2 regions of the Brevibacillus sp. FSL K6-6036 genome follow, and region 2 is predicted to be linked to the other one. Evidence: riboswitches for the same ligand, from Rfam matches in the RefSeq annotation. Region 2 holds a riboswitch; the other holds the start of a gene.
The links. A riboswitch is a leader RNA that binds a small molecule or an ion and turns the genes downstream of it on or off. The one in region 2 is predicted to bind S-adenosylmethionine.

Region 1 (15,629 bases), 1.2 Mb from region 2:
AAAAAGAATATGCGGCTAAAGAACGGTTGGCAAAATTCAACCTTACTCCCAAAAAAAAGATCTTATTATATGGTGACCCAGGTTGTGGTAAAACATTAGCAGCAGAACGCTTGGCATGGAACTTGGGGTTGCCATTATTGAAAGTTCGGTTTGATTCATTGTTATCCTCATACTTTGGAGAGTCAGCATCAAATCTACGAGCTGTTTTTGATTACTGTAAAAATGAACCTGTGGTACTGTTACTCGATGAATGTGATTTTATTGCTAAATCCAGAACATCCGGTCAGGACGTAGGCGAAGTCCCACGGATTGTAAATATGTTGTTAATGTTACTTGATGAATATAAATCACCGGGTTTAGTGGTGGCTACAACTAATTTAAAGGTTTCACTTGATGAGGCGTTATTTAGAAGGTTTGATGATGTTATTGAGATACCTAAACCATCAGTTAATGAAATAAGAAAATTATTGATAACCACATTTTCTGCTATGAATGTAAGTAAAGATATAGATTGGGATGCTCTTTCTCAGAAACTTGAAGGACATTCCGCCGCAAACATTGTGTCTATAGCACAAAATGCAGCTAAAAGTTGTGTCCTTGAGGGATCAAATATCGTAAAAAAGGAACATATCATGGGAGTAATAAAGGATATTACCATGAAATATTAGTGAGGTGGAACTATGTCTGAAAGAAATAATTTTTCACATCTTCCCTTACCTTTAGTTTTGGCTGGTAAACCCAAATTTCGAGGCATGGTGACACCGGATCAAAGGACAATTGAAAATAGAAAAAATCGAGTTAGCCATGGGGGATATATTAAAAGGAAGGTCGCCCAAATTTCTAAATTCTGGAGAGATAGACAAGAAAAACGCCTAAGAGAGCATTTGCCGGAAATCAAAAGTGGTATCCCAATTTTATTAGAGATTGATCCGAGTAGTGATGTAAGTTTTTTAAAAAACCTTGGATTTGAAGTTATATCTGAACTGGAGAATGGGTATGTAATAGTTTCCAACGGTGATACAGAATTTGCCACGTTAATAAGAAAAACAGAAGATTTTATAAATGAGGTGTCAAAAAAATGTAATACTCCGGCTCGCATATATGAATTTCATGAAGAAGATACTCGTTTGAAAAAAATACTCGGGAAGAATTTATTGAGTATTTGGACAACGTTAAAAGACGATGAAAAATATGAAGTTGATGTAAGTATCAGTTGCTCTAGTAATATTTTTGAGATAGATCGGCAGCCAGAAAAGCCCGATCATATCAGTGATGAAGAATATAAAAATAGTAGGGAGTATATAAAATGGCAACAAAAATATTACGAAGCTTATGATCGTTGGGATCAATTAAAGACGGAAAGAGAACTGCAATTTGAAAGCTTTATTAAGTCCTACGACGGAGAGTTTACTGGATCATTTATAGATGGGGAACCAACCTATCTAGAATTTTGCGATAGTTTTTCAGTTAGAGTTAAGATAAACGGAAAGTGTTTAAGGGACCTAATATATAACTTCTCACCCATATTTGAAATTGAATATGTTGGAGAGTTATGTATTGGAAAATCCCTCCTGGATGTTGTTGGAGATATAAATCCGGAGTTAACAATTCTTCCTCCTGATGATGATGCACCAATTGTTGCAGTTATTGATAGTGGGATTCAAGAAGGCCACAAATATATAATGCCCGCAATTCTTAGTGATGACTCAAAATGTTATGTCAAAGGAACAACTTCAGTTGCCGATGAAGTAGGAAATGGGGGCCACGGAACAAGAGTTGCTGGAGCAATTTTGTATCCTTTTGAAATTCCTCGGTCGGGTACATACAAATTGCCGTGCTTTATTCGGAATGCACGTGTTTTAGATGAAACTAATGGACATTCTATTCAAAGTAGTGTCTTTCCTCCCCTTATAATAAAAGCTGTTGTTAAAGAGTTTGCAGTGGACTCTACCAGAAAAACAAAGATTTTTAATCATTCTGTTGCTGAAATTAGCTCATGTGAGATTGAACATATGTCACCATGGGCTACTGAAATTGATATGCAAAGCTATGAGCATGATGTTCTATTTATTCAAGCTGCAGGAAATGTTTATGATACTACTATAAAAGAATTATACAACGAGGGGAAATCATATCCGAAGTATCTATTCGATGAGAGATCACGAATCGCAAATCCAGCACAAAGCATGCAAGCTCTTACTGTTGGTTCCATCGCGTATCTAAATTATGAAACGGAAGACTCTATAAGCATTGGTGGGGAAAATGAGCCTTCGGCTTTTTCACGATCTGGTGCAGGGATTTGGAATTCAGTAAAGCCAGATGTAGTTGAATATGGTGGGACTTGGGTGAAAAATAAAGAGGGTCATGATATACGACTTACTACACCATCAGATGTTTGTCCCGAATTGGTTAGAGTATCACCAGAAGGGTCTGCGTTCTCTAAAGATGCAATAGGAACATCATTTTCAACTCCAAAAGTTGCATATATTGCTGCTGAAATCCAAAAACTTTTTCCTAACTCTCCGGCGTTGTTGTATAGAGCTTTGATAGCACAGTCTGCTAGATGGCCGATTAGTATTAATGATAAATTTGTAAACGCACAGGAAATTGTTAGACACGTTGGTTACGGACTACCTAATGTAATTAGAGCTACTCAAAACGATGAATATCGTATTACTTTGGTAACAGAAAATACAATGTATATTTCAGAAGGACAGGCTCATATTTTTAAGATACCTATCCCAGAAGAGTTATATGCTATTGGTGAAGATTATGATGTTCGTATAGACGTAACTTTATCTTACGTAGCAAAGCCAAGAAACACAAGACGAACACTTAGTAGATACTTATCTACTTGGCTTGACTGGAGATGTAGTAAGATTGGTGAAAGAATTGATTCATTTGCAGAAAGAATTCTTAATACAGGTGCGTCTGTAGATGATGATGGAAATTTTAATTGGGTAATTGGTGAACAGAGCAATTATGGTCAAGCAAAAGATTTTTCTCGCTCTTATAGTACTTTGCAAAAGGATTGGACTATAGTTAAGTCAAACCAGTTAACTGATAGTTTCTGCATCGCTGTTCGCGGACATAAGGGCTGGGATTCGAATGAAGCCGCAAGATACTCTTTAGTAGTTAGTTTTGAAGCTATAAATCAGGATATACAAATTTACGAAATGATACGTAATCTTGTTCAAGTCGAAATTGATAATCTGGAACAGGAAATTGAAGTGGAAGACAGGCTGCAAGAGTAAATTACCGCGGAACCTCTGCGGGCATGATTTAATGATGAAGCCACATGGTTTCATTAAAAATTTTTGCAATTATTCCCGCTATACCACGTTACGACATAATATCTCCGTGTGGAATAACGAATAATTCCCCTGTCTCCTCCATATATATCAGTGATGCCACTATAGAGGGTGTGAGTTAAATAATAACTTTGCCGTTATGGTAACTAGTGGCGAAATATGCTATTAGAAATAGTTTTATAACAATAACTATTCGCATGCTCTAGTCTTTTCGTTGACGGGAGTATGCTTTTGTTTTATAAAACTTAAACTGATAACCTATTACAGTAACGAAAACAGGTTTAGTGGAATAATAGTTTCATTCAACTAGCGAGTATCGATAGTTAAATAGTGGTAGCCACAGCATCGGCAATCTAGGACTTTGTTTTTCCGTCTTAGTCTGCCGCTGTTGCTTTTATATGAGAGAATTCTAAAACCATTTAATCCCCCCAACAAATAAACAAAAATCAAATGCACTAAAACCACATTGACATATCCAAGTAAAATGATAAGATAAAAAAGAATTTAGTGAATGAAATTTAACTTCATAAAACATTCTTATCGAGAGTGGTGGAGGGACTGGCCCGATGAAACCCGGCAACCTTGGTCTGATGGACCTTACGGTGCTAAATCCTGCGGAGTTATTCTGAGAGATAAGAAGGTGGGAACCGTACAAATCGCCCCTCTTCTTTCTGGAGAGGGGCTTTCTGTATGTATAATCCACAGTATTCATATTTATTTACTTAGTATTGCAATTGCACAAAGGAGGAAACAACGTGCTTCATTATGCGGTCAAGCGAGGCTTTCTCGTGCTGGTTACGCTGTGGATCATTGTCACGGTGACGTTTGTGATCATGCACCTGATTCCGGGCGACCCGTTCGCGTCTGACGCCAAAATGCTTCCGGAAGAAGTCGTGAAAAACATGCGGGCCCAGTACAACCTGGATGAGCCGATCCCTATGCAGTACCTGCTCTATCTGAAAGGCTTGGTGCAATTTGACCTGGGGCCGTCCATCCAGTCCAAGACAAGGGACGTGAACACGCTGATTGCGGAGGGCTTTCCCGCCTCGGCTGTTCTGGGGCTCCAGGCGTTTCTTGTCGCGCTGGCAGGTGGGATCACAGTCGGAATCGTCGCGGCGCTCTACCAAAACCGGGCGTTGGATTTTCTGTCCATGTTCGCGGCCATCGTCGGGATTTCCGTCCCCAGTTTTATTCTGGCACCGCTGTTGATCAAATACATGGCGGTCAAATGGGAGCTTTTGCCCGTCGCGGCTTGGGGGAGCTGGGAGCATTCGGTTCTTCCGACGCTTGCGCTCGCCATCGGGCCGCTTGCCATTATCGCCCGATTCGTACGAGCCAGCATGCTGGAAGTCTGGCAGCAGGAATACATAAGCACGGCGGAGGCGAAAGGGCTTGGCACCTTTTCCATCGTCGTCAGACACGGGATGCGCAATGCCATACTGCCGGTGCTTACCTTTGTCGGTCCGCTGTTTGCCAACCTGATGACCGGAACCTTTGTGGTGGAAAAGATTTTCGCCATTCCGGGGCTTGGCAAATACTTCGTGGAAAGTATTTTTAACCGCGATTATCCGGTCATTTTGGGAATGACTGTGTTTTACAGCTTTGTGCTCATTTTTACTTTGTACATCATCGACCTGCTGTACCGGGTGATTGACCCGCGCATCAGATTGACGAGCGGAGGGAGATAGCGTTATGGCCAATCAGGCAACACAACTGGATTCGCTGTTTCGACCTGTCGACCCAAGCCGGCTTGCCGGGGAAGAGCGGGAACGTCCCAGCCTCGGGTATTGGCAGGAGGTATGGCAGCGGGTATGCCGCAACAAGCTGGCGATGCTCGGGTTCTTCCTGCTCGCGGCGGTGGTGGCGCTCTCGATCTTCGGACCGATGCTCGTTCCTCACAGCCCGCATGAGCAGTCGTTGACGCAGGGGAATCTGCCGCCCTCGGGCGAGCACTGGTTTGGAACGGATGACCTGGGCCGGGACATGTGGGCGCGTACCTGGATGGGCGGCCGCATCTCTTTGTTTATCGGTGTGGTGGCGGCGGCCATCGACCTGGTAATCGGTGTGTGCATCGGCGGCATTTCCGGATACATGGCAGGAAGGAGCAGGCTGGGTGACCGAGTGGACAACATCCTGATGCGGCTGGCTGAAATTCTCTACAGCATCCCGTATCTGCTGGTGGTGATCCTGCTGATGGTCGTTCTGGAGCCGGGACTCGCCACGATCATTATTGCGCTTTCGCTGACCGGCTGGGTGGGCATGGCCCGCCTGGTCAGAGGACAGCTCATGCAGATCAAGCGGCAGGAGTTTGTGCTGGCGGCAGAAAAGCTGGGCACCTCCCATGCCAAAATCATCATCAGGCATCTGCTGCCCAATACGATTGGCGTGATCATCGTCAACCTGACCTTTACGATTCCGCATGCGATCTTCGCCGAGTCGTTTCTCAGCTTTCTCGGTCTGGGCGTGCAAGCGCCGACGGCCAGTTGGGGAACGATGGCCAACGACGCGCTGGCGGTTGTGCTGAGCGGGCAGTGGTGGCGGCTGTTTTTTCCGGGATTCATGATTTCGCTTGCCATGTTCGCGTGCAACGCGCTCGGGGACGGTCTGCAGGACGCGCTGGACCCGCGCATCAGGAAATGAGGGGGAGTTCATCATGAAGCCATTGTTGGAAGTAGACCAGCTGCGCGTCTCCTTTCGCACGTACGGCGGAGAGGTGCAGGCAGTGAGAGGGGTGTCCTTTTCCGTGAGGGAGGGAGAGACGCTGGCCATTGTCGGAGAGAGCGGCTGCGGAAAAAGCGTGACCGCCCGGGCATTGATGGGGATGATTCCGCCCCGATCCGGCCAGGTAAAGAGCGGCAGCATCCGGTTTCGCGGGCGTGAGCTGACCCGGCTGACGAAACAGGAGTGGCAGCAGGTTCGCGGCTCGCAGATCGGCATGATCTTTCAGGACCCGATGACCTCGCTGAACCCGACGATGAAAATCGGGACACAGATTGCCGAAGGGCTGATCAAGCATCGAAAGCAGACGAAGGCGGAAGCAAAGGAAGAGACGCTGAAGCTGCTGGAGAGGGTGGGCATTCCGGAGGCGGCGAGGCGGTATGAACAATATCCGCACGAGCTGAGCGGAGGCATGCGGCAGCGTGTCGGCATCGCCATGGCGCTGGCCTGCCATCCAGAGCTGATCATCGCCGACGAGCCGACGACGGCGCTCGACGTGACCATTCAGGCGCAGATCCTTCGGCTGATGAAGGAGCTGCAGCAGCAGTTGAACACATCGATCATTTTGATCACCCACGATCTGGGCGTAGTCGCAGAGGTGGCCGACCATGTGGCGGTGATGTACGCGGGCGCAGTGGTGGAGAGCGGCCGGGTGGAAGAGATTTTTGACAACCCGCGCCATCCATACACACAGGGGCTGCTGCAGTCTGTGCCGCGTCTTGCGGCAGGAAAAAAAGAGCGGCTGGTCCCCATCGAAGGGACTCCGCCGGATTTGTTTCGTCCGCCAGCCGGCTGTCCGTTTGCCGCCCGCTGCCGCTTTGCTATGGAAATTTGCCTGGCGCATATGCCGCCAGCCGAATCGTTTTCCGATTCTCATGAGGCGAGCTGCTGGCTGAACGACCCGCGTGCCCCGAAGGCGGAAGCGTGGATTGCAGCAGGGAGGGAGACATATGCTTGACAACATCGTGGAGGTGGAGAATCTCGCCAAATCGTTTGAGATTGGCGGCGGCCAACGGGTCAGGGCTGTTGACCGCGTTTCTTTTGCCATCAGGCGGGGGGAGACGCTCGGTATCGTCGGGGAAAGCGGCTGCGGCAAGTCGACGCTGGGCAGGACGATCGTGGGCCTGTACCCGGCTACTGCGGGGCGCATCCTGTTTCAAGGAAAAGACCTCGCCAGGATGGACAGACACGAAAGGCGGGAAGCAAACCGCCACATGCAGCTAATCTTCCAGGACCCGCAAGCCTCGCTTAATCCGCGGCTCAGGGTGGGCGACATCATCGCCGAAGGAATCGACGCCTACGGATTGGCAAAAGGAAAAGAGCGGGAAGAACGCATCTACCGCCTGCTGGAGCTGGTCGGACTGCACCCCGGCCACGCAAAACGCTTTCCGCATGAATTCAGCGGCGGACAACGGCAGCGCATCGGGATCGCCCGGGCGCTTGCTGTGGAGCCGAGCTTTATCGTGGCGGACGAGTCCATCTCCGCACTGGATGTATCCATTCAGGCGCAAATCGTCAATCTGCTGGCAGATCTGCAGGCAGAGCGGGACATCACCTATTTGTTTATCGCACATGACCTGGCGATGGTAAAGCACATCAGCGACCGGATCGGCGTGATGTACCTGGGGCAGATGATGGAGCTGGCACCGGGCGAGGAGTTGTTTGCAGCACCGCTGCATCCGTACACGCAGGCTTTGATCTCCGCCATGCCGGTCTCCCATCCTGCCCAGCGCGAAGAGCGGGAGCAGATTGTCCTGACCGGAGAGATGCCGAGCCCGATTCATCCGCCAAGCGGGTGCCCGTTTCGCACCAGATGCCCGGCGGCCCAAGGCGTCTGCGCCGAAGCAGCGCCGGAGTGGAAGGAGGTGAGGCGCGGACACTGGATCGCTTGCCATTTTGTACAGTAGACAGAGGAGAACAAGGAGGAAATCATCGATGAAAAAAGGATTGCTCGCTTTTGCCGCACTGCTGGCGCTCGCCGTGCCTGCGCTCTCCGCATGCGGCAGCGATAAGCCGGCTGCGTCTTCCGATCAACAGACGGGGGCAGCCGTCAAACAAGTCATGACCGCCAATCTGCGGGGTGAACCGTACACATTGGACCCGGCATTCGCTTCCGATACCACCTCGTACTGGGTGATCGACCATCTGTACGAAGGACTGTACCGCTACGGCCAAAACGGGGACATCGTGGAAGGCGCAGCCGAAAAGGTGGAAGTCTCCCCGGATGGCAAAACCTACACGTTTACCCTGCGCCCCGAGATGAAATGGTCGAACGGCGATCCGGTAACGGCGCATGACTACGAATACTCCTGGAAGCGTGTGCTGAACCCGCAGACTGCCGCCTATGAACCATCTGCGCTCTACTACATACAAGGCGCGGAGGCGTACAACTCGGGCAAAGGCAGCGTGGATGACGTGCAGATCAAGGCAAAGGATGACCGGACACTCGTCGTCAGACTGAAAGACCCCATCACCTATTTCCCGAAAATCATGATGAGCCGCGCCTATCTGCCGGTGAACAAGAAAGTTGTGGAAGCGGACAAAAACTGGGCAGCGGAAGCGAAAGGCATCGTGACCAACGGCCCGTACACCGTGGAGAGCTGGGACCACAACAGTCAGCTGACCATCGCCAAAAGCCAGAGCTACTGGGAAAAAGACAAGGTAACAATGGAGACCGTCCACTTCAAGATGGTGAACGAAGCGACTACCTACTACCAGATGTTCAAAACGGGAGAGCTTGACCTGATCGACTCTTTGCCAATCGACGTGATTGAGCAGGAAAAGGGAAAAGAAGAGTACAAATCGTTCCCGGACTACAGCATTTATACGTACACGTTTAACGTAGAGAAAGAGCCGTTCACCAACGCGAAAATCCGTCAGGCCTTTTCCTACGCAATCGACCGGGACATCCTGACGGCAAACGTGACCATGGGAGGCCAGCTCCCGGCGTACGGCTACACGCCATTCGGGGTGAAAACTCCTGCGGGCAAGGACTTCCGGGAAGAAGTGGCGCCATACTATCAGTTCGATCCGGCCAAGGCGAAGCAGCTTTTGGCGGAAGGCTTGAAGGAAGAAGGCTGGACAGAGCTTCCGCCGATTACGCTGAAATACAGCACGGCGGAAAACCACAAGAAGATCGCCGAAGCGCTGCAGGAAATGTTCAAGAAAAACCTGGGCGTGCAGGTGAAGCTGGAAAATCAGGAGTGGAAAACCTACATCGATACGTTCAAGCAGAAAAACTTCCAGATCGCCCGCATGGGGTGGAACGGCGATTACCTCGATCCGCTCGCGATGCTGGAGCTGTACACGGGGAAAAGCTCCCGCAACTTTACCAACTGGGCCAATCCGAAGTTTGACGAGCTGATCGAAAAAGCGAAGGTCGAACAAAACGAGGAAGCGCGCATGAAGCTTCTGCACGACGCCGAAACCGTGTTGATGCAGGATATGCCGGTCATCCCGATCTATTTCAACAACGAAAACTACCTCAACAGCAAAAAGATCGAAGGTATCCGCTTCAGCGTAACTGGGACACCGGATCTGCGCGGGGCAAAAAGATTGGCTGAGTAACCTCACGGACCCGGAATAAAATCCCTCAGAGGCACTCATAGTAAGAAGGGTGTTTACCGCAGAACAGGAGGGGGACAGACATGTCCAGACCGAACAACAAAAAGCCGAATGATCAGCAGCGGGAGTCGCAGGACTTTTTGGCAAAGCAGGGGGATCGAGTAGAGGGCGAGAGCGAGCTGGTGAAGCGGATGTACACGGAAAACGTGGAGCCGGTCGCTTCCGTCCAGCGAAACGAGATCGAATAAACGAAACCAGCGTGGTCGAAACGTCTGAGGGGCCATGGCATGGCACAGCAAAAAACCGGAGCGATTACGTGCTCCGGTTTTTGCTGTTTATCGCCTCGATACGGCTGTCGCCATTGATGCATAAATATTGAATGCGCTTATTGTTCCAACACCTTTTCAAGCTCGCCGCACCATTTGGTCCAGCCATACTTAGCTCCACCCAGTGCTTGGGCATTTGAGAATCCGGTTTGTTCGAGATGAAGGTTAACCTTTCCGTCCCCTACATCCTGCAGCGTCCAGGTGATCGTATGCTTCTCCTCTCCGCTGCCCCAAGTATAGGACAATCGGTGTGGTGGCTCCACGATAAGCACTTCGCCTTCAACAATTCCATCCCAATATTCGTTCGGTTCCGTACGAAACTGAAAACGGTGTCCTACGACGGGTTTAAAATCATTTTCCATTGCCTGACCGGTGTGGATGTTGACCACCCACTTGGCAAGCTTGCTTGAATCGGTCAAGGCGGTCCAAAGCTTCTCCATCGATGTCTTGTACTGAAAATCCAGGGATAAGGTTAAACTCATTCTTCTTCCTCCTCTAATAGTTGGCTCAAGCGCAACATATTCGTACTCCAGAACTTGCTGTAGAAAGCCACCCAATCTTGAATTTCTCTGAGTGGAGAGGCGTTCAGCCTATATCGCGTTTCTCTGCCGACTTTTCGATCAAGTACCAGTCCGGCCTCTTTCAGGACTGTCAAATGCTTGGATACCGCTGTACGGCCCATTTCAAAATGCGTGGTTAACTCATGAAGCGGCATCTCCTCTGCCTCTGCCAACAGACGAATCAATCGGCGCCTGGTTGGATCTGCAATCGCGTCAAACACATCCCGCTGGTTGTTCTCGTTCACAGCTACCCGCTCCAAAAAATATGATTTTATGTAGGAGAAATCTATGGTGTACTAAGGGACAGCCGTTGATTTCACCACCTCCTTACAGTATGCAACTCTTCGGACGCAGTGTCCACGAGGCGATATTTCGTCAGCATGCACTTTTTTCAATCTTTTTTCCTCTGACTGGGTTTCTACTTTCGCAGTTGTTTCCGTACCAATAAGCTTGCTCATTGGTTTTCTTCTTTTAATTGGTTCAAGTCAAACTTATTCAGATTCAAACTTTACAAAATGAATAAATCGTCATTCGGACACCAAATGGTGTCTGTTTTGATAATACGACACCATTTGGTGTCCTGTCAAACAGTATTTTTTGCACCACAGCTTGTTTGAATGAGAGGCTGATAAATGAGCAGAAGAACCAATACAATGTTTGGGTTATTGAAGATAGCAATTGAAAAGAAATCAACGCATTTGATAAAAGGTATGATGGGAAAAAAGGAGCTGATCTAGGATGACAGTAAAACTTACCCCTTATGTAAATTTGGAAGGGAACGCAAGGGAAGCGATTCAGTTTTATGAACAAGCGATAGGTGCCGAAGTCCTCACCATCATTACTTACGGTGATATGCCGGAAATGCCTGATACTTTTACGGATGAGGTAAAGAATCTTGTGGCACACGCAAAGCTGCGTGTGGGTGAAACGGAACTCATGTTTTCCGATGCTCCAACCGGTTCGTCTATTCCCAAGGGCAAACAGGTAACCATTTGCCTTTCAACGAATGACGTGGAAAAATCAAAACGATTTTTTGAAGCCCTGCAGCAAGGCGGTCAAGTGAATATACCATTTGAAGAAAACTCTTTTAGCCCAGGGTTTGGCGATGTAACTGACAAATTTGGCGTGACCTTTCAAATTTATACGGAAAGCAGATAGAATTAGGAAAGAGAATGCCTTTTTTGCATCAGCAAAAAGGGCATTCTCTTTCTTTAAACTACGGTATGATCAGCAAGGAACCCGACAATTCCCGCTCCGTTACTCTTTTAACATTACCGAAGGAGTAGCAGTCCGCACGAAAATCAGCGCATCAAAAGCTTTCGCCGGAACCATCTGCAACGTATACATCTTTTCCATTTTTTCATACAATCCGCTAAAGACTGCTCCGATGGCACTGATGGGCTGCGTTTTATTCAGGTAGGCGGTGAAACTTTCATTATTTTTGGCCTTTGCAAAATCCAGGAATCCATCCTGCATGTTTGTCTGTGCAAACAGTACAGCCAGCCGATCGTTGCCGCTATTTTTTACATGAAACTCCTTTCGCTCATTGGTAAAGGCGTCATTGGCAATAAAGGAGCTTTCGTAAAATACACTGCCGATGGCGTAATACTGGTCCCCAAAGGCTTTGGCGAGATGGGCCCCCATGCAAGTGGCTGTTCCTGCGGTAGTGGAGGTTTTTTCAATGTGTCCATTATGTCCGGTGATGAACAGTTTTTCGCGACCGTAATATTTCTTTTCGTAGGACAAGACCCACTTCACTTTTTCCGCCATATAGAAATCGCGGGTATTGCTATAGTTGGCATTGGTTCCGCGAAGAGTAGCGTTTTGCTTGATCGCCTCGGCAAAGGCCAGTGCCAGCTCATATTCTCGCTCGGAGCTTTTGGCGATATAAACGGATTTATTTTCTTTCATACGCTCCATCAGGCTTTTCATATGGGAGAGCCCGTCTTGTACGGTGGCTTTCTTTTGATCATACACTGTCTTGTCATTCAGATTCGCAAGTGCCGTCTCATACTTGGAGGCAAGTGGCGGGTCCACCTTTTTCAAGTAGGAGAACAGCCCGTTTTTGTTGTGGTCATAGCGCTGCATGTCAAACCCGTAAAAATGAATTTTGTCTTTTGCATCCCGATGCTCGTTATAGGAGCGCATCCAGGAGAGAAGGGCTGCCATTTCTTGCGTATTGTAGATGGTAAATCCGATTGCCTTTGCCGCATCTTGGGCAGTTCCGCTGCCTCCCAGTATGTATTCGTTGACCTTTTGCCCTCCGCCAAAATCGCCTTCGATGGCGAATACGCGATATCCTTGCTTTTCTACGAGATGCTTGAAAATATCCAACTTTAGCATCGTAAATTGCTTGTTGCCATGTGTAGCTTCCCCAAACCCGATAATGGTTTTCGAAGGAAGCGCCATTTTGGAAACAGGGACGAGGCTGGATTTCACCGACTGTTGCAACGGGTTGGTGGATACCGCTTGGAAACCTGTCAGTACACTCATCATGATGAGCAAGCTCATGACGATCAAGAGGTTTTTTTTCATATCGTTCTCTCTTTCTTGAGTTGATCCTTGCTTTGATAAAAGATGACAACCGCATATGTCATCTTCCTTTTGGATTGATAGAAACGTACAAGGCTCATCTAATGGTTTTTCTTGCCATTTACATAATTATACTCTTTTCGGATACGTTTAACTACATTGAATTAATTTTATCCCAGTTCCAGTTTCATTTTTCGTCCCCGCGGAAAAGGGTTTTTGTGGAATTTGCGGAATAGTCAAATGAAAAGTTGCATTATCCGTTAGATGATCAGTCCGGCTAAGTAATTTTTTGGATGATTTATACAGTTCGTTTCACGCCAGAATCTTCGCTCAGGTAGTTGCGTTCTATAATGGACCGAAGCCATTTTGCCTCTGTCCGTTTCTGTATGATCGGAGGGAGTTCCCAATTGAAAAAATACATGCTGTTTCTGCTCGTATCCATCCTGTTCATAGCAGGCTGCCAGAATACGGATGAAATGCCTTTGCAAAATAAAACACCGCATCTGGCAGTCATCAAACAAGCGGGGAAATCCAATGTTGTTACTTTGGATAAAGACTACAAAGTAGTAAAGGAGAAGAAAATCGGCAAATTCCTGATCGATGCACAGATCGATGGGCAAACGCTGTATCTGATTGATCCAGGAATTGAGGAGCCCAGAAAAGACCTGTACGCCGTGAATCTATACGACCTTTCGTACGAAACATTGACCCTGCCCTACATTCCGCAAAAGCTTTTTATTCACGATCGAATCGCGTATATTGCTTCATCCGTGGAATCCCGAAATGTGGGTTTTCATTTCATGCTTGTCGATCTCGACACTTTTTCTCTCATCGAGACGCTAACCGTACCTGGGGCCGTGCGCTCTATGATCCCGGCAGAAAACGGCATAACGATGTACGTGAACTCAGGCGGGGCGCATAATTATGGGCAGTATGCAAAAAAGGTCCAAATTGGCAAAGCCGAGACGGGCAAGTACCAAATCATAACCATGAACGATATTCCGGAAGAACTTCCGCCCAATGGCGTTGTTCCATTTCAGGATCACTATATAGCTGTCTATGCCGGGTTCGCCAAAGGACCTAAACCGAAGTGGGTGAAACGTCTGGAATCCTATACGAGCAAAATGAAGGTGCTGAATCCGAAAACAGGTTCTGTCTTGCAGGAGATCACTTTGGAAGAAACCTTTCCTCAATCCATTGTGCGAAAGGGAGACATAGCCTTCGTTAATCATTTTACGGACTTGGACATGACGGGGGACACGATCTCAGTCTATGACCTGAAAAAAATGGAGCTGAAAGCAAAGCTGCAATCCCCAAAGCCTTCCTCTATCGCTTTGGATGGTTCAAACCTCCTTGTCTCGAATATGACACAGGGGACCCTATCGGTGTTTGATACTGAGGAGCTTAAACAGAAGCAACAAGTGGCAGTTGGCGAGTGGCCTTCCAAAGTGCTTGTCGTTCCAGAAAGGAATAAGCAAAGCAGCCTTTCGTTGAAATGACTCTGTTACGTAAACAGGATGCAAAGAGTTAGGCTTGCTGCTGCCATATACGTTCATAGGGGTTGTCTATAAAGAATGAGGTGCGATATGAATAAACGATATTTGATTTTTGCCCTATTCACTGTGCTTGTTGGAATCGGTTTATTTCAATTTTCCGCTGTTTTTCACTTCGGGCAAACGAAGAATTACAATGACAATTACGATGAAACCTTCAACCCAAATGAGTTCATCCGTGCTGCACAAAACGGCAATGTGGACGAGGTAAAGCCGTTCATCCAGAATAATATGAATCCCGATGTTACAGACAATGATGGAAGAACGGCGCTTTTACATGCTGTCATCGGGAAAAAGCATGAGGTAGCGGAGTACTTGCTAATGAACAAAGCCGATCCCAATATCAAAGATTTTTATGGAGACTCGCCGTTAAAAATCTCAAGGGAAATAAACGACGCAAAGCTCACAGAGTTATTAGAGAGAAATGGGGCAAAAGAATAGCGGGATTATGAAGAAAAAGCGCCTTCGGGGGCTTTTTTGTTATGTACCGGAGAGTAGGAGAGGGGATGACACGTCTAATCGCTCCCGTGCTTCGGGGAGGGGGTATTTTTGTTGGGAATGAGGAATGCTGGTGGCAGGAGGGAATTGCCTATGTGCGGGCGCTTTACGCTTGTCACCGACCCGGAGAAGCTGATGAGCCGGTTTCAACTGCAGGAAATCCTGTTCGACCTAAAGCCGCGGTACAACATCGCCCCCGGCCAGCCAATTCCGGCCATTCTAGCTGACGGAGGGCGCCAAAGACTCGGACAATTGCGCTGGGGGCTTGTTCCGTCATGGGCTCAAGACGACAGGAACAGTTATAAAATGATCAATGCGCGGGCCGAGACTTTAACCGAGAGGCCGGCTTTCCGAAAGCTCTTTGTCCGCAAGCGCTGTCTCATTCCGGCTGACGGCTTTTATGAATGGAGGCAAACGCAAAAAGGCAAGCAGCCCATGCGCATTATGATGAAAAATGAGGAACCGTTTGCTTTTGCCGGTCTCTTTGATACCTGGACAAATGCAGATGGGGTGAAGCTTCATACCTGTGCAATCATTACGACCAGTGCCAACGAGGTTGTCGCAGGC
Region 2 (15,629 bases):
TGGAGCCAGCCGAACGCCTGATTATCGACGTGCCGGAAGAATACACCGGTTCCGTCATGGAAACGCTTGGCCAACGCAAAGCTGAAATGGTCAACATGATCAACAACGGCTTTGGCCAGGTTCGCCTGGAATTCATCATTCCGTCCCGTGGTCTGATCGGCTACCGTACAGAGTTCTTGACGATCACACGCGGATACGGCATCATGAACCACTCCTTTGACAGCTACCGTCCGCTCGTTCCGGGCAGCGTTGGCGGACGCCATGCAGGCGTGTTGATCTCCAATGAAACGGGAACGGCCACCACGTACGGTCTGATGTCCGTCGAAGACCGCGGCATCATGTTTATCCAGCCGGGTACCGAGGTATACGAAGGAATGATTGTCGGCGAGCACAACCGCGACAACGATCTGACCGTAAACGTCTGCAAAGAGAAGCACGCGACCAACGTCCGTTCGGCAACGAAGGATGATACCGTGAAAATGAAAACGCCTCGTCTCTTGACGCTCGAAGAGGCGCTGGAATATCTGAATGACGACGAACTGTGCGAGGTTACCCCGCAATCCGTTCGTTTGCGTAAAAAGTATCTGACCAAATCGGAGCGCGAACGCTACGAGAAGCAAAAACGCTATGCGTCTCAGTCTTGATTTGCAGAGGCAAACGCAATTTTGTCTGGCATGACATACTGTCCGGATACGAAAGTAACCATGCAAAAAGCCGCCTGGTAAAAGGGCGGCTTTTTCATTTTCTCAGCAAGAAATTGCTTCGGCCAAGAGGCAAAAAACATCGCAGGCATTCACCCGAGACCAATGTGTATGAACTGGTTTGCCCCTACTGCAAATACTGTTCGATCAGCCCGGTCAATTCTTCCGGCTTCACCCGCGGATCAATCCGCTTGACGACGTTTCCTTCACGGTCGACCAGAAATTTGGCAAAATTCCATTCAATGTCCTGGTTTTCCTCGTTGGGGGCGTGCTGCTTCAGATACTGATACAGGGGATGAGCATTCGGTCCGTTTACATCAATTTTGGCAAACAGGGGAAAAGTCACTCCGTAATTTCGATCGCAAAATGCCGAAATTTCTTCAGCCGTACCAGGCTCCTGAGCGCCGAATTGATTGCACGGAAAACCAAGTACGACCAAACCGCGGTCACGATAGCGCTCATATAATTCCTGCAGTCCTTTGTACTGCGGAGTCAGCCCGCAAGCACTGGCAGTGTTGACGATCAGAAGCAGGTTGCCCTTGTAGCGGGCCAGTGTCGTTTCTTCACCAGCGATGGTTGTGACGGGGATGTCGTAAATACGCAAGGATTCCACCTCTTTCAAAGAGTTGTGATCCCGTCCACTATACCACGTCAAAGGGGAGTCATTCCAGCCTGCCGGCTAAAGCAACTGTTTGATAATCGTCATTTCGACCTCGGACAAGATGATTTGCTGCACAGATTCCGACCCTTTTCGTGCGGTGCTTTGCAGGATGCGTACAACTCCCTCCGGGTTTTGGGCGATAATTGTGCGGATCTCCCCATTCCCGCTCTTTCGCCGAGAATCATGCATGACAGAATAACCGAAGCGCTCCTGCAGAAACTGCAGGCTTGCCTGTACCTGAGCGTGCTTCATGCGAACCCCTCCCGACCGCTTCTTTTCTATTGAACGTATGAAAAAAACAGGACGAGAATGCATGCCAATCTGTCAACCTGCAGTCACAGCATTTTGACAGGTTTCAAGGCAACTGATAAAGTGATAAGGATGGGGTAAACCAGTGCAAGAGCCTCTGGGAAACATCATTACATACGAGAGAAAATGCGGGGGAGAATTCGCTGGTTTGCGAGCGCTTACCCGAAGCAGTATGGCCGCAGGGCAGGAGGGTTAAAGATGGAATGGTTTGAGGTTGTTTCTACCTATGCTCCTTCTTCAACGGAGGGACTTTCGGCTTATGACAGCTTTCGGATGTGGGCTGATCATAACCGGGTGTGGATCATTTTTGTACAATTGATACTTGTCTATTACATGGGATTTGCCACTCGTGTGCGAATGCCCATTTTAAAAACAATTTTGCTTTACGTACTGCTCTTTATCGGCGCTCTGATCTTTGGCATTCTGGATGTGCAGCTGCCTGTGAAAAGCGCCCTGCTCGTAGCGATTGCCATCCTGGTGATCGTCAAGGTCAGAATCAAGCCGGAAGGAAGCAGCAGAAAGTGAGGGGGAGCGCACGTGAAGCGTGAGGATGCATTGGCCAATTGGCTGCAGATCAGGATCGTTGCGGATGCTCGTCCGGACGATCGCTCCGCCGCTGATACTGCCGCCTTTTTTGAGGCCATTCTCAAAGAGGATCATCAGGCGAGCAACCTGACCTACGAGGCAAATGAAGACAGCTACGTGGTTTCCGTTCTATGCAATCAAGAGAAGGTCGAACGGAGATACGATCGTGAGGAGGCAGAATCCCTGCTGAGGGCAATCGAGCTTGAACCGCGATACAATGAATCATAATCACTGTTCTGAAACAAGATGGCTCCGCCTTGCATGCTTTGGCGGGGCCCTATTTTTTATTTCTGCAACTTTTCCAAAGTTGCCCTCGTCTGTAACTGTGCCCAGGGCATTGAGGGAAAACATGGAAAGGGGAAGTACATCAATGAAAAAATACATGACCAGGCCCGTGCTGGCAGTTGTGGCTGCCGCTACGATAATTGGGGGCGTAACGCCGCTGCTGGCCAATGCCAGTACAACCGGAAGCAGCAGTGCGATCAAGGTTGTCATGAACGAAGAAGGCAAGCAAGTGACTCGCTACAATCTGAAAGAGCTGGCAACAAACGATCCGGCCACGCTCAATCTGTTGCTGAAAACGCAGGCAGATCACTTGTACATTGTAGTGGACAAACTGAATCTCGACGTAAAAATGCAAACGTACATTGAGCAAAATGAGGCGGAGTGGAACCGGATTTACAAGGAGTACTATTCCGATATTTACCTCGAAGTACGTTTTGACGAAACCGAGCAGGGCTTTGTCAGCCTAACTCCAGAGACAAAAGAAAGCACCACCTACCTGAAAGGTGAAGTAACGGATGAAGTAACCAAAGTCGTGGTTGTCAAGCCAAATGGCGACAGCATCGAAGTCGTGCCAACGGCCAACGACAGCTTTTCGGTGAGCTTTGCGGCCACTGTGAGCGCGACTCCGCAATACGCGACAGTGAAAGCTTACGTCAACGACAAACTGGTCGATACCCGCGAAGTGCGGATCAACTCGGGAACTGTTGTAGATTCCGATGTTTTGATTCATACGCAGGCTGTTTTGGATAGCAAAAAGGGTGAATTGAAAGTAAACGGCATTGTAAACCTTACGGCAGGCAAAGTAGTCGTGACCTATGACGGAGACAAGAGAGGCGCCGGCGTGAAAAAGCTGTGGGACGGTGTCGGCTCCTATTCAGTCACCATGAAGGATGTAGAGGCTGACAAAGGGAAAGTATTGATTGAGGTGTACAAGGACGGCAAGAAGCTTGATTCGGAATCCGTCGATCTGCTTGTTGTCAACAAGCCGGATAAACCGACCAAGCCGGAAACGCCGAAGCCTGCCCAATACAAAATTACCGGAACCGCCAAGCTTGACGCCAAAGATAAGGAAATTGAAGTAGAAGGGGAAATCGCAGGATTCTCCAAAAACCAAAAAGCGAAGCTGTATGTAATCGCTCCGGACGGCAAAAAACACGAGGTCAAGATAGACGATGACGGGGAGTTCGAAGTGGAGCTCTCTTACAAAAATCGTTCTTACAGCGCCAAGTCCGTCCATCTGGAAGTAGTCGTTGACGGGAAGGTCGTAGCACAAGCTGACATTCCTCACGGTACGCCAGTAAACGAAGTTGATGACGATAAAGATAAAGATAAGAAAAAGAAGGACAAAGACAAAAAGCATCCGAACGGAAATGCGTATGGCTACTGGAAAAAGCATGGCCATGACGATGACGATAACGACGATCGCGACAACGATTAATCCGTTGCATTCTTGAGCGGCCACGAATGGCAATCTTCTTTCTGCTCCGGGCAGCTTGCCAATCATTCCATTTGACTAGGGCTGACGGTAGGTGGAGACATAATCCATCAGTTGGCTGATGTAGTCCCCGATGATGGGAATCGAGAGGAATTTGCTCAGGACGGAACCGAGAATGGCCAGTACGATGGCTGTTCCGATCGTCAGTCCCAGGCCCCGTGCCAGACCTGCCAGGAAATTGATCCAAAGCAGCTTGCGCGGGGCTGTATAATTTTGAATGACATCTGCCAGACGGATATCCTCTAAAAACATGGCGATTTTGTCCATCCGGTCATTTAATTTGCGTGCCTCCTGAATTTCTTCGAGGAGCTGGTCAATCTTTGACAACAGGCGGTCTGTGGGGCTTTGTGACATCTGGTTTCTCCTCCTGTCTCCTATGGTTACCAGTTAAGTAACAGTGTAGGGAAAAAAAGGGGAAGAATCAAGCGCATGCCGGAAAGGTTTGCCTATCTCTTCCTTGGCGGGTACAATAGACGTACAAAACTTACACAAGGAGGCTTCGGAATGGCTGAGACCGTATCCCAAACGCTTTCGGAGGAACTGTTCGGGTTGTTGCAGCAGGAGCGGTTTATCACATTGGGCACCATTGACCATGAGTCTGGGGCGCCATCGCTCAGCTCGCTTTCCTGGACGTTTGCGGCATCGCCGCAAGTCATCCGGTTTGCGGTAGACAACCGTTCACGCATCTTGACCAATATCGCCAAGCAGCCACAAGTGGTTCTGCATTTGATTGGTGCTGGCTCTTCTTATGCCATTAACGGAAGGGCTGTATTGAAGAGTGAGCGGATGGAGGAGGTTCCCCTGAAGCTGGCGATGGTGGAGGTTACCATTGAGGCGGTGCGTGATGTCATGTTCTACGGTTCCCGTATCTCCGTAGAACCGCAGTATGAAAAAACATATGATAAAAATGCGGCGGCGAAGCTGGACAATCAGGTGATGACAGCACTGCGCAAAGCGGAGTAACAGAGAAAACGGGTGAAAACGAAGAGGAAATATCTGTTGACAATCACTCGATATTTCCGTTAGTATTAGGATCAACAAATTGAATAGCAAACTTCTTATCCAGAGAGGCGGAGGGACTGGCCCGATGATGCCCGGCAACCAATTTTCCTGTTAACAGGACGATACTGGTGCTAATTCCTGCAGAGCAAATCATGCTCTGAAAGATGAGAAGGGTTTGCTTGCGGCGACGTAAACAAAGCCTTCTTTTCAAAAGAAAAGAGGGCTTTTTCATGCCCTCAACATCAAAGCAGAGGGAGAGATTGCTATGCATCTGGAAACGAAACTGGTACAGGCGGGGGTAGGTCGTGATACGATCACGGGCGCGGTAAGCTTCCCGGTTTACTATGCGACCGCTTACCGCCACCCGTCTCTTGGTCAAAGTACCGGATACGATTACACCCGTACGGCCAATCCGACACGCAAGGTGCTGGAGGAGGCGATCGCAGAGGCCGAGTGCGGTGATGCCGGTTTTGCCTGTGCTTCCGGGATGGCAGCGATTCACACAGTCATGGGACTTTTTTCTCAAGGCGACCATTTGATCGTTTCGCTTGATTTATACGGTGGGACATACCGTCTTTTTGAGCAGGTCCTTTCCCGCTACGGGCTCCAGTTCAGCTATGTTGATCTGCGCGATCTTCAGGCATTTGCGGGCGCGATCCGTCCGGAGACAAAAGCCGTTCTCATCGAGACGCCGACAAATCCGCTGATGCAAATAACGGATATCGCTTGCGTAGCCGGGATCGCCAAACGAAGCGGTTTGCTGACCATCGTGGACAATACCTTTATGACGCCGTACTATCAGCGTCCACTGGAGCTGGGGGCAGATCTGGTGCTCCATAGCGGGACGAAATATCTTGGAGGCCACAATGACGTGCTGGCTGGCCTGATTGTGACAAAAGGCGCTGAGTTGTCTGAAAAGGTCCGGTTTTTGCACAACTCCATCGGTGCAACCCTCGGCCCACAGGATTGCTGGCTGCTGGTCAGAGGCATGAAGACGCTCGCTTTGCGTATGGAGCGACATCAGAGCAATGCTCTCCAGGTTGCGCGCAAACTGCGGGAGCATCCGGCGGTCACCGATGTATTCTATCCGGGATTGGACGATCATCCCGGCTACGAGATTCAGAGCAAACAGGCGACCGGTTACAGCGGCATGGTGTCCTTCCGCGTTCGCTTCTCTGCTCAGGTGGGGCCGTTTTTGGAAAACTTGCGCATCATCTCTTTTGCGGAGAGTCTGGGAGGCGTCGAGTCTTTGTGCACGTATCCGGCGACACAGACTCATGCCGACATTCCGCAAAAAATTCGAGAATACGTCGGGGTCTGTGATCGTTTGCTGCGATTGTCGGTAGGAGTTGAACATCCGGATGATTTGATTCATGATTTGATACAGGCTCTCGATGCAAGTCTGGTAGCGGAAGGGTGTAGACGATGAAATTTGCCACGAAACTGCTTCACGGGACATCTTGTTTCGATCCGGTGACCGGTGCGGCATCCACGCCGATTTACCAGGCATCTACGTTTCACCAAGCGGATTTGGACCGTCCGGGCGCATACGACTATGCGCGGTCCGGCAACCCGACCCGGCATGCATTGGAAGAGGCGATTGCCGTCCTGGAGGGCGGTGCGCGGGGATTTGCATTTGCTTCCGGCATGGCCGCGATTTCCAGCGTGTTTATGCTGTTTTCCGCGGGCGATCATGTTGTCGTGGCAGAAGATGTCTACGGCGGAACGTATCGCTTTTTGACCAAAGTGTTGTCCCGCATGAATATTGACGTTACGTTCGTGGATACGACCTGCGTAGAGGCAGTGGAGAGAGCCGTCACTCCTCGCACTCGCGGGATCTACCTGGAGACACCTTCTAATCCGACGTTGAAGGTGACAGACATCGCAGCTGTCTGCCATATCGCAAAGGCCAAGAATATCATAGTCATTGTCGACAATACGTTTCTGACCCCGTACTACCAGCGTCCGCTTGAACTCGGAGCAGATATCGTCATCCACTCAGCGACGAAGTTCATCGGCGGCCACAGCGATGTCGTTGCAGGGCTGGCTGTTACCAAGGATGCTGAGCTGGGTGAACAGCTTTACTTTATCCAAAACGGCATGGGAGCGGTACTCGGAGCGCAGGATTCCTGGCTGGTGATGCGCGGGCTGAAATCGCTGAAAGCCAGACTGGATGTAAGCACCCAAACAGCGGAAAAGATCGCTCGATGGCTCGCAAATCATCCTTCCGTTGCAAAGGTACATTATACGGGACTAGAGGGTCATCCCGGCCACCAGCTCCAATCGAGGCAGGCGAGCGGCCACGGAGCCGTGCTGTCCTTTGATGTGGGCAGCAGAGAGCGGGCGAAGGCTTTGTTTGATCGGGTTACGCTTCCGATCGTAGCGGTCAGTCTCGGAGCCGTAGAAACCATTCTGTCGTATCCGGCGATGATGTCACATGCCGCTATGCCAGCGGCAGAAAGAGAGCGTCGCGGTATAACGGACGGATTGATTCGCTTATCCGCCGGACTGGAAGACGCTGACGACCTCGTCCGCGACCTGGAACAGGCGCTTGAAGGTGTAGAGGCCGCTTTATCTGAAAGCAAAAGCAAGGCATTCTCCGGGGCATAACCGGGAGAATGCCTTTTTATTGAGGAGCTTTTTACTGCCGGTTGACCGGTATTTTGCGATTTCCTTCCGGTTTTGCGTTGCCGCTGTTGTTCAGGCGTTGTTCGTTTTCTCTGGATGGCGCTTCCTCTTTCATTTGAACATCGCGAGGGGCTTGGGGAATGATGCGTCCGACAATATCAGCCAATTCTTCCGCAATACCCGCCACGGGCCGGCCTTTTTGCATATCAGTGGACATTTCCCGCAAGCGTTGAACGATGTCGGGATCGGCCGTTACGAGCGCAGTGGCGCCTTGGGGATCTTCCTTCAAGGCTTCTGCCACTGTATATTTGATGACCCCTACTTCAGGGCGATCCAGGTGGGCGTTGATGTCGATGCCGACAACAGCCCATTTGCCCAATACAACAGCGGTGGCATCCTTTACGTTTGGTACACGGGTGGCCAGTTGGACCAGCCGGTCTGCAGTAGCTTGTGACGATTGGTTATAGCCAGGGGACGGTGCTGTTTGCTGTACGCGCTGCGTTTCATCTGCCCGTTTCCCGGGCTGCGGTGCTGCTTGATTCCCGGGAGGCTTGTTGCCAGACATGCAGGCGGAGAGCAGCAGGCTGACACTGAGTACAAGTACGGCTGTCCGCTTCACGGTCATTCTCCTTCGCTTCTTAAGTTGCTCCCACACAAGTCATGCATGATTATCTGTATTTTGTTCTCCTGTCCACCTTTTCATGCGGGACTCGTCTATCTTCACTCTTGCCGACATAGACTGTAGTACATCACGTCGCGGCTACTGAGCATCCCACCCGCAATTGCATAGGGTATAACAGATGGGTAATAGGAGGCGAGATTTTGAAGAAAATCTACGTGCTGGACACCAACGTACTCCTGCAAGATCCACGAGCGATGTTTTCCTTTGCGGATAACGAAATCGTCATACCCGCCGTGGTGTTGGAAGAAATTGATTCTAAAAAGCGCTATATGGACGAGATTGGCCGCAACGCTCGTTATGTGTCGCGGCTGTTTGACAGCTTTCGCGAATTGGGGCATCTGCATCAAGGCATCCTTTTGGAAACGGGTGCGCTATTGCGCGTCGAATTGAACCATTCCTCGCTTGCCAAGCTTCAAAAGCAATTTACGGAAATGACCAATGACAACCGCATTCTGGCGGTAGCGCTTAACTTGCAGGAAGAAGAAAACCTCTTGCCTCAACCACGCCCTGTCATACTCGTCTCGAAGGATGCCCTGATGCGAGTGAAAGCTGATGCGCTTGGACTGATTGCCGAGGACTTTCTTTCGGACCGCGTCGTCGGCGAGTATTCCCACATTTACAGTGGTTATCACAAAATGCAGGTTGCCCCGGAAATCATCAAAAATTATTACGGCAGCCGAAAGTTGTCACTTTCCACCTGTTTTCCGCAGCAGCGTTTTTATCCCCATCAGTTCCTGGTGCTGAAGGATGAGTTGAATCCGTCCATATCGGCTATCGGGAAGGTTGACATCGATGGAAAGAATCTGGAGATGCTGGTCGCTGACGACGATCCGATCTGGGGAATCAGGGCCCGCAATGTCCAGCAGCGGATGGCTTTCGAATTGCTCTTGCGAGAGGATATTCCGCTGGTGACGATGACAGGAAAAGCGGGTACCGGGAAGACCTTGCTGGCATTGGCTGCGGGGCTTTTGCAAATTGAAGATTTGCAAACATACAAGAAGCTGCTTGTAGCAAGGCCAATCGTCCCGTTGGGGAAAGACATTGGCTATTTGCCCGGTGAGAAGGAAGAGAAGCTTCGTCCCTGGATGCAGCCGATTTACGATAATTTGGAGTATTTGTTCAATACAAAACGCTCCGGTGACCTTGACAAAATATTGGCAGGGATGGGCAGCATTCAGGTAGAAGCGCTGACGTATATCCGCGGGCGTTCCATTCCGGAGCAGTACATTATCATTGATGAAGCGCAAAACCTGACAAAGCATGAAGTGAAAACCATTTTGACTAGGGTGGGGGAAGGGTCGAAGATCGTATTGATGGGAGATCCCGAGCAGATCGACCATCCATACCTGGACGAGAGCAACAATGGACTTACGTACGTGGTGGAGATGTTTAAGGATCAGAAACTGGCTGGTCATATCCGCTTGGAAAAAGGGGAGCGCAGCGTTCTGGCACAGCTTGCGGCAGACTTGCTGTAAGTGTGCATAGTGCAAGCGAATCCGGACATACTAGGATTGTCGAACCCGATGATCCATGAATCAAAATCGGCGAAAGCCTTCCAGGAGGCGAAGAACCGTGGATGGTCATGATCACGCTCTCGATATCAATCGAACTGGCGGACACCGTACTCTTTAGGTAAGACAAACTCTGTTACGGAGGTTGAGGAGCTAAAGAGAATAATCGGTACTACCCCATAGCAACGGGTTCGACACGGCCGCTCCCAATTTGGGAGCGGTTTTGATTTATGGCTAAAAACGCGATCAGCAATCTTTTGGTAAAAAGATAGACAACGAATCGACAAATAAAGTGCTTTTTCGATAAAGGGAATATATGGAATATAGTGAATATATAGTAAATAAGGAGGTGAAAACAATGAAAAAACTGGCTGGTATTCTACTCGGAGCAGCTCTGGTTTTTACGCTGTCCTCTTCAGTCACGGCAAATTCGGAAGCTTGCGCTGGCTGCAAAGCGCCAAAACCTCATCCGGATTGCGTATGTCTGAATGGTGGTCCACAATGGGCCTGCCCGTGGTGATTTCAGTTCTGAATATTCAATCAAATACTTAATTTCAGCAAGGTCGAACTGCCATAAACTCTTAGCCACCTCTCGGGTGGTATTTTTTTTGACTTCCTGTCAGGCAAAAGAAAAAGCCCGGTATCCCGGGCAAACGGCTAAGCTTGATTTTGCAGAGCTTTTCTCAACAATGTAACCGTGCTTGCGTGCATGCCTTCATGGTACAAGCTGAATAAAAACATGCCCCCAAATGTATCGATTTCGGCTTTTCCGCGAAGGTTGAACGGGCTGGGAAGCTTTTCTTCAAAGCGATCGGCAAACTCTTTTTTAATCCGTTCCGTTTGCTCTGCCAATTGTTGGTTCAATGTTTCCAGGGTAGGAAGCTCCCCTTGCCAATCGGCAGGTTTTGTGCCGGGGCCGAACAGGGCCGCATAAGATTCGGGGAGGTGCGGAGCTTTTCCCCCGTAGAGCAGAGCATCCTGGGTAAATAAAACGTGGCCAATATTCCAGCGGATATTGTTGGAAAACCCTTCCGGCACAATGTCGGCCTGCTCTTCCTTCGTTGCCTGCAGCGTAGCAAGCGTAAGACTGCGGACTACATCGTAATGATCCCAAGCATGTGCAATGTTCATTCGCATTACCGCCTTCCATCTTCGTATCCATACAAAAAAATGTTACTTGAAATTGTCGCTGGTGAAAATATCCGAATGTGCTATGGTTGTCTCTTTCCCCATAAAGATGAAGCAAGGGGGGAGTGAAGCATGGTTACACTGGATACATCTATTTCTTTTTTGATTTACATCACGGCGGTTTCCAGCGCGGCCGCAGGGGTGACAGAGGCTGTCAAATCGGTCGTACCTTTTCTAAATACAGATTACGAAGCAAAAGAAGACAGGCTGGAGGATCACAATCATGCTGCCCGGCTTTCCCACTACAAAAAATTCCTGAATTTGCTCATCTCTGTTGTCGCAGCCGGTCTGATTTTTGGTTTTCTCCGGCTAGACCCGGCTTTGATTCTAGTCGGTGCCCCATCTGCTTTTGTAGAGAACTCCTGGCAGTTGGGTACGTGGATGTGGGGAATCGTCGCAGTCTTCGGCTCTCCGTTTTTTGCGTCGCTCCTAAAAATTCTCGAGTGCTGGAAGCATAATATGAACGGAAACCATATCCCCAACAAGCCGCGGCAAAAGGTGAGCGGCCCGAAGCAATAGGAGGCATCCTTTTCCCTTTCCCGAGTGCCGTACGCTCTATTGCCCCTTGCACAGCTCTTGCGATAAGATAGCCTTGTGCAATTTTGAGAAAAAAAGGGAGAAGCAGGCATGAGAAGAAAGTACGGACTTTTGGCAATTTGCTTCCTGCTGACAGTCTTTCTGCTTCAGGCGTGCGGATCGGCTGAATCGGCAAAGGGAGGATTGTCCGCCGCATTTGATCCGGAAAATCCGCAAGAATACGGCATTCGCGGCATTTATTTGGGACAAAACGTCAAAGAGGCGATGGACGTCCTGAAGCCGGCAAAGGCCGATTTTATGGATGCTGTGACGAGAGAGAGCTATACGTTGGACCAAATGGCTTCCGGAGCCGGTACCGTTGTCATGGGATTGCTCCTGGTCGACGATACCCAACTGATAGTCATGGTGAAGCAAGGTGTCTTGAAATCGATCGCAGTCGGAGGCGTTCCTCCGGAAAAAGCCGCCCAATTTGCCACGAATCGCGGATTGGCTGTCTATGACAGCTTCCAACGCTTGCAGGAGCTGTATGGCCAGGCGAAGCCCGGGCAGGAAGTGTCGCTTCAAGGAAGCAAGTACAAGGCGCTATTCAGCATTCACGATGACAAGGTGATCGGTTTTCGTTTCGATACGATTGGCGATTGACAGAGATGGGATACAACGTTCGCAAACAGCCATGCGTGCATCCTTCGGGTAGCGTATGGTTTTTTACACGTCTTTGTCCTGCCAGAGTACAGAGATGTTGTAGGCCCGGGCAATTCCGTCGATTAACTGATCATGGGCAGGATCAATCAGGTACAGATCAGCCGGCGTGGAGGGAATGCGCCCGAGGATAGTTTCCTTCATTTGTTCCAGCGCCGCCCATTGATCCTGATCGTCACCTGCGGATACATCAAGCGAAAAAAATGCGACCCGATCTGCATACAGGTAAGTATGGCCTTCCTGGCTTTCAAACCCGATGTCATCCAGGTGAATGATTTCCGTGTCGGGAGGGAGAAGCCAAAGGGAGAATTCCTCTCCCAGCATCGAGGCTTTCGTCAACAGCTCGTTCAGCTTTTGACGATCATGCTCGCCTTCAACGATGAGCAGCTGTCCATCGCGGTCAAACACATTGACATTGTCTCCGATTTTATGTATGACTTGAGCATAGAATCCGGGAAGCTTGCCGGCCGGGGCTTGCATTTCAACACCGAACATTCGTTTCATCGTCATCACTCCACTTTACGCCGTTTTCTTTCATCGTATCATAGTTCATAAGGAGGTTTCACATGAAAGAGGCCAATATGAAAATCGAGAGCTTTGCGCTTGGAGCGTTTCAGACAAATGCGTATGTGCTGACCCATCCGGAAACACAGGAATGTATCGTCATCGATCCGGGAATGGAACCGGAACCTCTTCTTCGTGCACTGGAAGGCAAAAAGGTAGCGGCTGTGCTGCTGACCCACGCCCATCTGGACCATATCGGCGGTTTGAATGCTGTCAGAGCGTTGACAAAAGCGCCTGTCTACATCCATCCTTTGGAGAGTGAATGGTTGACGAATCCCGACCTGAATGGTTCCAGTCGCTGGAATTTGCCGGAACCGATTATTTGTGAGCCAGCCGAATATGAATTGGCCGATGGACAGATGCTGGAGCTTGCCGGTTTTTCTCTCCGCGTTCTGCATACACCGGGCCATTCTCCGGGAAGCTGTTCGTTTGTCATAGGGAAACATTGTTTTGGCGGCGACGTGCTGTTTGCCCAGAGCATCGGCAGAACGGATTTGCCAGGCGGCGACTTTGAGACGCTGATGATCAGCATTCAAGACAAATTGTTTGAACTGGATGACGATACGATCGTCTACCCGGGACATGGCCCCAAAACGACGATCGACGCAGAGAAAACCTTCAATCCATACGTAACGGGGATGCTTCGATAGAGCGCCCCACGGAAGCGAGTGGAAGGACAGGAAAACAAAAGGAGTTTACTGACACATGAGAAAAAAATGGTGTTCACTGGTGATCGTCGTTGCGCTTGGCTGGGGAACAGTTGGATGTGTCCCGCAGACAGGAAAGACCGATCAAACCACAGCAGCCCCTGTCTCTTCCGCCGCGGCTCAAGAGCCGGCTGACTTACCTGCTGAGGCACCTGCAGACAAACCAACGGACCAACCAACAGACCAACCAACAGACCAACCAACAGACCAACCAACAGACCAACCAACAGACAAACCTGTAGACGAGCCAGCAGATGTCTCAACCGAAGAGTCCGGCACCAACCATGCAGCGGGACTATCGGCACCGCTTTCCCGTTTTCCGGAGCAGCGCATCACGCTAATGGCTGTAGGTGACATCATGGTCCATGACGAACAACTGGAAGCCGCTCTTTTGCAGGATAAAAAAACCTATGATTTTGCACCGTCATTTGCGTACGTGAAACCGATTTTTCAAGAAGCCGACTGGTTGATCGGCAACCTGGAAACGACACTCGCCGGGCAAGAGCTGCGCTATTCCGGTTATCCGATGTTCAATTCCCCGGATTCTTTGGCCGATACGCTAAAACAGCTCGGTTTTACCGCCCTGACGACAGCCAATAACCATTCCATGGACCGAAAAGAAAAGGGCGTGCGGAGAACAATCGATCAGTTGGATCGGGTCGGCTTGCTCCATACCGGAACGTTTCGGGACGAAGCAAGCCGCAATGAGCCGCTTATCTTGAACAAAGACGGCTTTACGATGGCGCTGCTCTCGTACACGTACGGGACGAATGGCATTCCGATTCCAAAGGATAAGCCTTACCTGGTCAATTTGATCAATCCCGATCTGATCAAGGCAGACATCGCGAAAGCAAGAGCAGCGGGTGTCGATCTGGTCGCGGTCGCGCTCCATTTTGGAAACGAGTACCAGCGCATGCCAAACGCCAAGCAGCGGGAGACTGCCGAGCTGTGCATCAAGTTCGGAGCCGACCTGGTGCTAGGGGCGCACCCCCATGTCGTGCAGCCGTATGAATGGAAGACGATGACACTGGAGGATGGGAGTACCCACACCGGATTTATTGCCTATTCACTGGGCAATTTTATTTCCGCCCAACGCCGGGATTACAAAGACGTAGGAGTGATCCTGAAGCTCACCTTGTACAAAGGAGAATCAGGAGAAGCCAAAGTGGAAAAAGCGGAATGGACGACAACCTATGTTCATTATTATCGGAAGAATGGAAAACGTCATTATGTCATTTATCCTGTACCGCTCGCTGTTTCAGCCATGGAGCAAGGTCAGAAGCCGCCTGTGCTTGGCAAGGAACTGGCCGATTTCCTGAACCGGCTGCAAAAGGAAATGGATACGCATCTGAATTCGATGAATAAACAGACGAAGGCCAGCTAGGAAGCTGGCCTTTTTTGCGTGCAAGGGGGATTTATTTTTTTCCGAAGCCAAAGGGGAAGTTGACCTTCAGCTGCAAACGGAGTTCTTCATCCATCATGCTGATCCCCTGCACCTGAATGTTCGGGGAGATCAATTCCGGATAAAAGCCGAGGTCGTACTGCTTCTCCATCTCTTCAACAGTGGAGGAAGGCAGGGCAAAGCCGTCGAAATACAATTCATTGATCTTAAATTTCAACTGTTTCGGCGAAACGAGCTCATATGATCCGACGAGCCGAAGCTTCATGTGATCGTATTCACCTTCAACGATGAGCTGATTGTTTTCAAATTGAAAACGAGACTGTTTGAACAGGTCGTTTTTACTCATCAGAAACTGGTTGAAATCATTCTGATTGATCGTCAGCGTGTGAAGGAACAGCCCTTCCGACTGGATTCTCTCCGGTGTCGCCAGCTCGGGAATTTGGAACATGACGGTCGACAACTGGGTAAAGAAGGTTTGGAAGGCGGGCAGACCGCGTTTTTGCCAATCGACGATCAAATGGTCCATCAGCGATTGCACGCTGGTTGCATCTCCAACCATTTGCAGGTTTTTTTCTTTTTCCGTCTGGACGGCCAGCATTTCGGCCAGCTGCAGCTCGTATTGCTTGCGCAGGTCTTGCAGGGCCGTCAACCGTTCCAGCTTGTCTGCTTGCAG

Region 1: linked by a shared signal. The riboswitch ahead of NST37_RS22030 (ABC transporter permease) and the one ahead of NST37_RS16415 (aminotransferase class I/II-fold pyridoxal phosphate-dependent enzyme) in region 2 are both predicted to bind S-adenosylmethionine.

What each region holds. Positions count from the first base shown of each region.
Region 1 covers NZ_CP150173.1:4,465,465-4,481,093, reverse strand. The annotation lists gene NST37_RS22040 (ATP-binding protein) at 1-668, shown strand, start outside; gene NST37_RS22035 (S8 family peptidase) at 681-3,254, shown strand; SAM riboswitch class I at 3,846-3,950, shown strand; gene NST37_RS22030 (ABC transporter permease) at 4,067-4,999, shown strand; gene NST37_RS22025 (ABC transporter permease) at 5,004-5,951, shown strand; gene NST37_RS22020 (ABC transporter ATP-binding protein) at 5,965-6,987, shown strand; gene NST37_RS22015 (ABC transporter ATP-binding protein) at 6,980-7,936, shown strand; gene NST37_RS22010 (peptide ABC transporter substrate-binding protein) at 7,965-9,596, shown strand; gene NST37_RS22005 (hypothetical protein) at 9,677-9,841, shown strand; gene NST37_RS22000 (SRPBCC domain-containing protein) at 9,979-10,401, opposite strand; gene NST37_RS21995 (metalloregulator ArsR/SmtB family transcription factor) at 10,398-10,724, opposite strand; gene NST37_RS21990 (VOC family protein) at 11,218-11,637, shown strand; gene NST37_RS21985 (erythromycin esterase family protein) at 11,737-13,014, opposite strand; gene NST37_RS21980 (hypothetical protein) at 13,419-14,510, shown strand; gene NST37_RS21975 (ankyrin repeat domain-containing protein) at 14,598-15,005, shown strand; gene NST37_RS21970 (SOS response-associated peptidase) at 15,156-15,629, shown strand, end outside.
Region 2 covers NZ_CP150173.1:3,261,036-3,276,664, reverse strand. The annotation lists gene typA (translational GTPase TypA) at 1-644, shown strand, start outside; gene NST37_RS16450 (glutathione peroxidase) at 829-1,305, opposite strand; gene NST37_RS16445 (hypothetical protein) at 1,381-1,614, opposite strand; gene NST37_RS16440 (YlaH-like family protein) at 1,870-2,196, shown strand; gene NST37_RS16435 (hypothetical protein) at 2,209-2,484, shown strand; gene NST37_RS16430 (fucose-binding lectin II) at 2,627-3,979, shown strand; gene NST37_RS16425 (DUF5665 domain-containing protein) at 4,055-4,390, opposite strand; gene NST37_RS16420 (pyridoxamine 5'-phosphate oxidase family protein) at 4,541-4,999, shown strand; SAM riboswitch class I at 5,092-5,209, shown strand; gene NST37_RS16415 (aminotransferase class I/II-fold pyridoxal phosphate-dependent enzyme) at 5,304-6,467, shown strand; gene NST37_RS16410 (aminotransferase class I/II-fold pyridoxal phosphate-dependent enzyme) at 6,464-7,648, shown strand; gene NST37_RS16405 (YhcN/YlaJ family sporulation lipoprotein) at 7,680-8,291, opposite strand; gene NST37_RS16400 (PhoH family protein) at 8,489-9,823, shown strand; gene NST37_RS16395 (DinB family protein) at 10,517-10,990, opposite strand; gene NST37_RS16390 (hypothetical protein) at 11,120-11,566, shown strand; gene NST37_RS16385 (hypothetical protein) at 11,675-12,226, shown strand; gene NST37_RS16380 (hypothetical protein) at 12,290-12,787, opposite strand; gene NST37_RS16375 (MBL fold metallo-hydrolase) at 12,850-13,497, shown strand; gene NST37_RS16370 (CapA family protein) at 13,553-14,938, shown strand; gene NST37_RS16365 (hypothetical protein) at 14,970-15,629, opposite strand, start outside.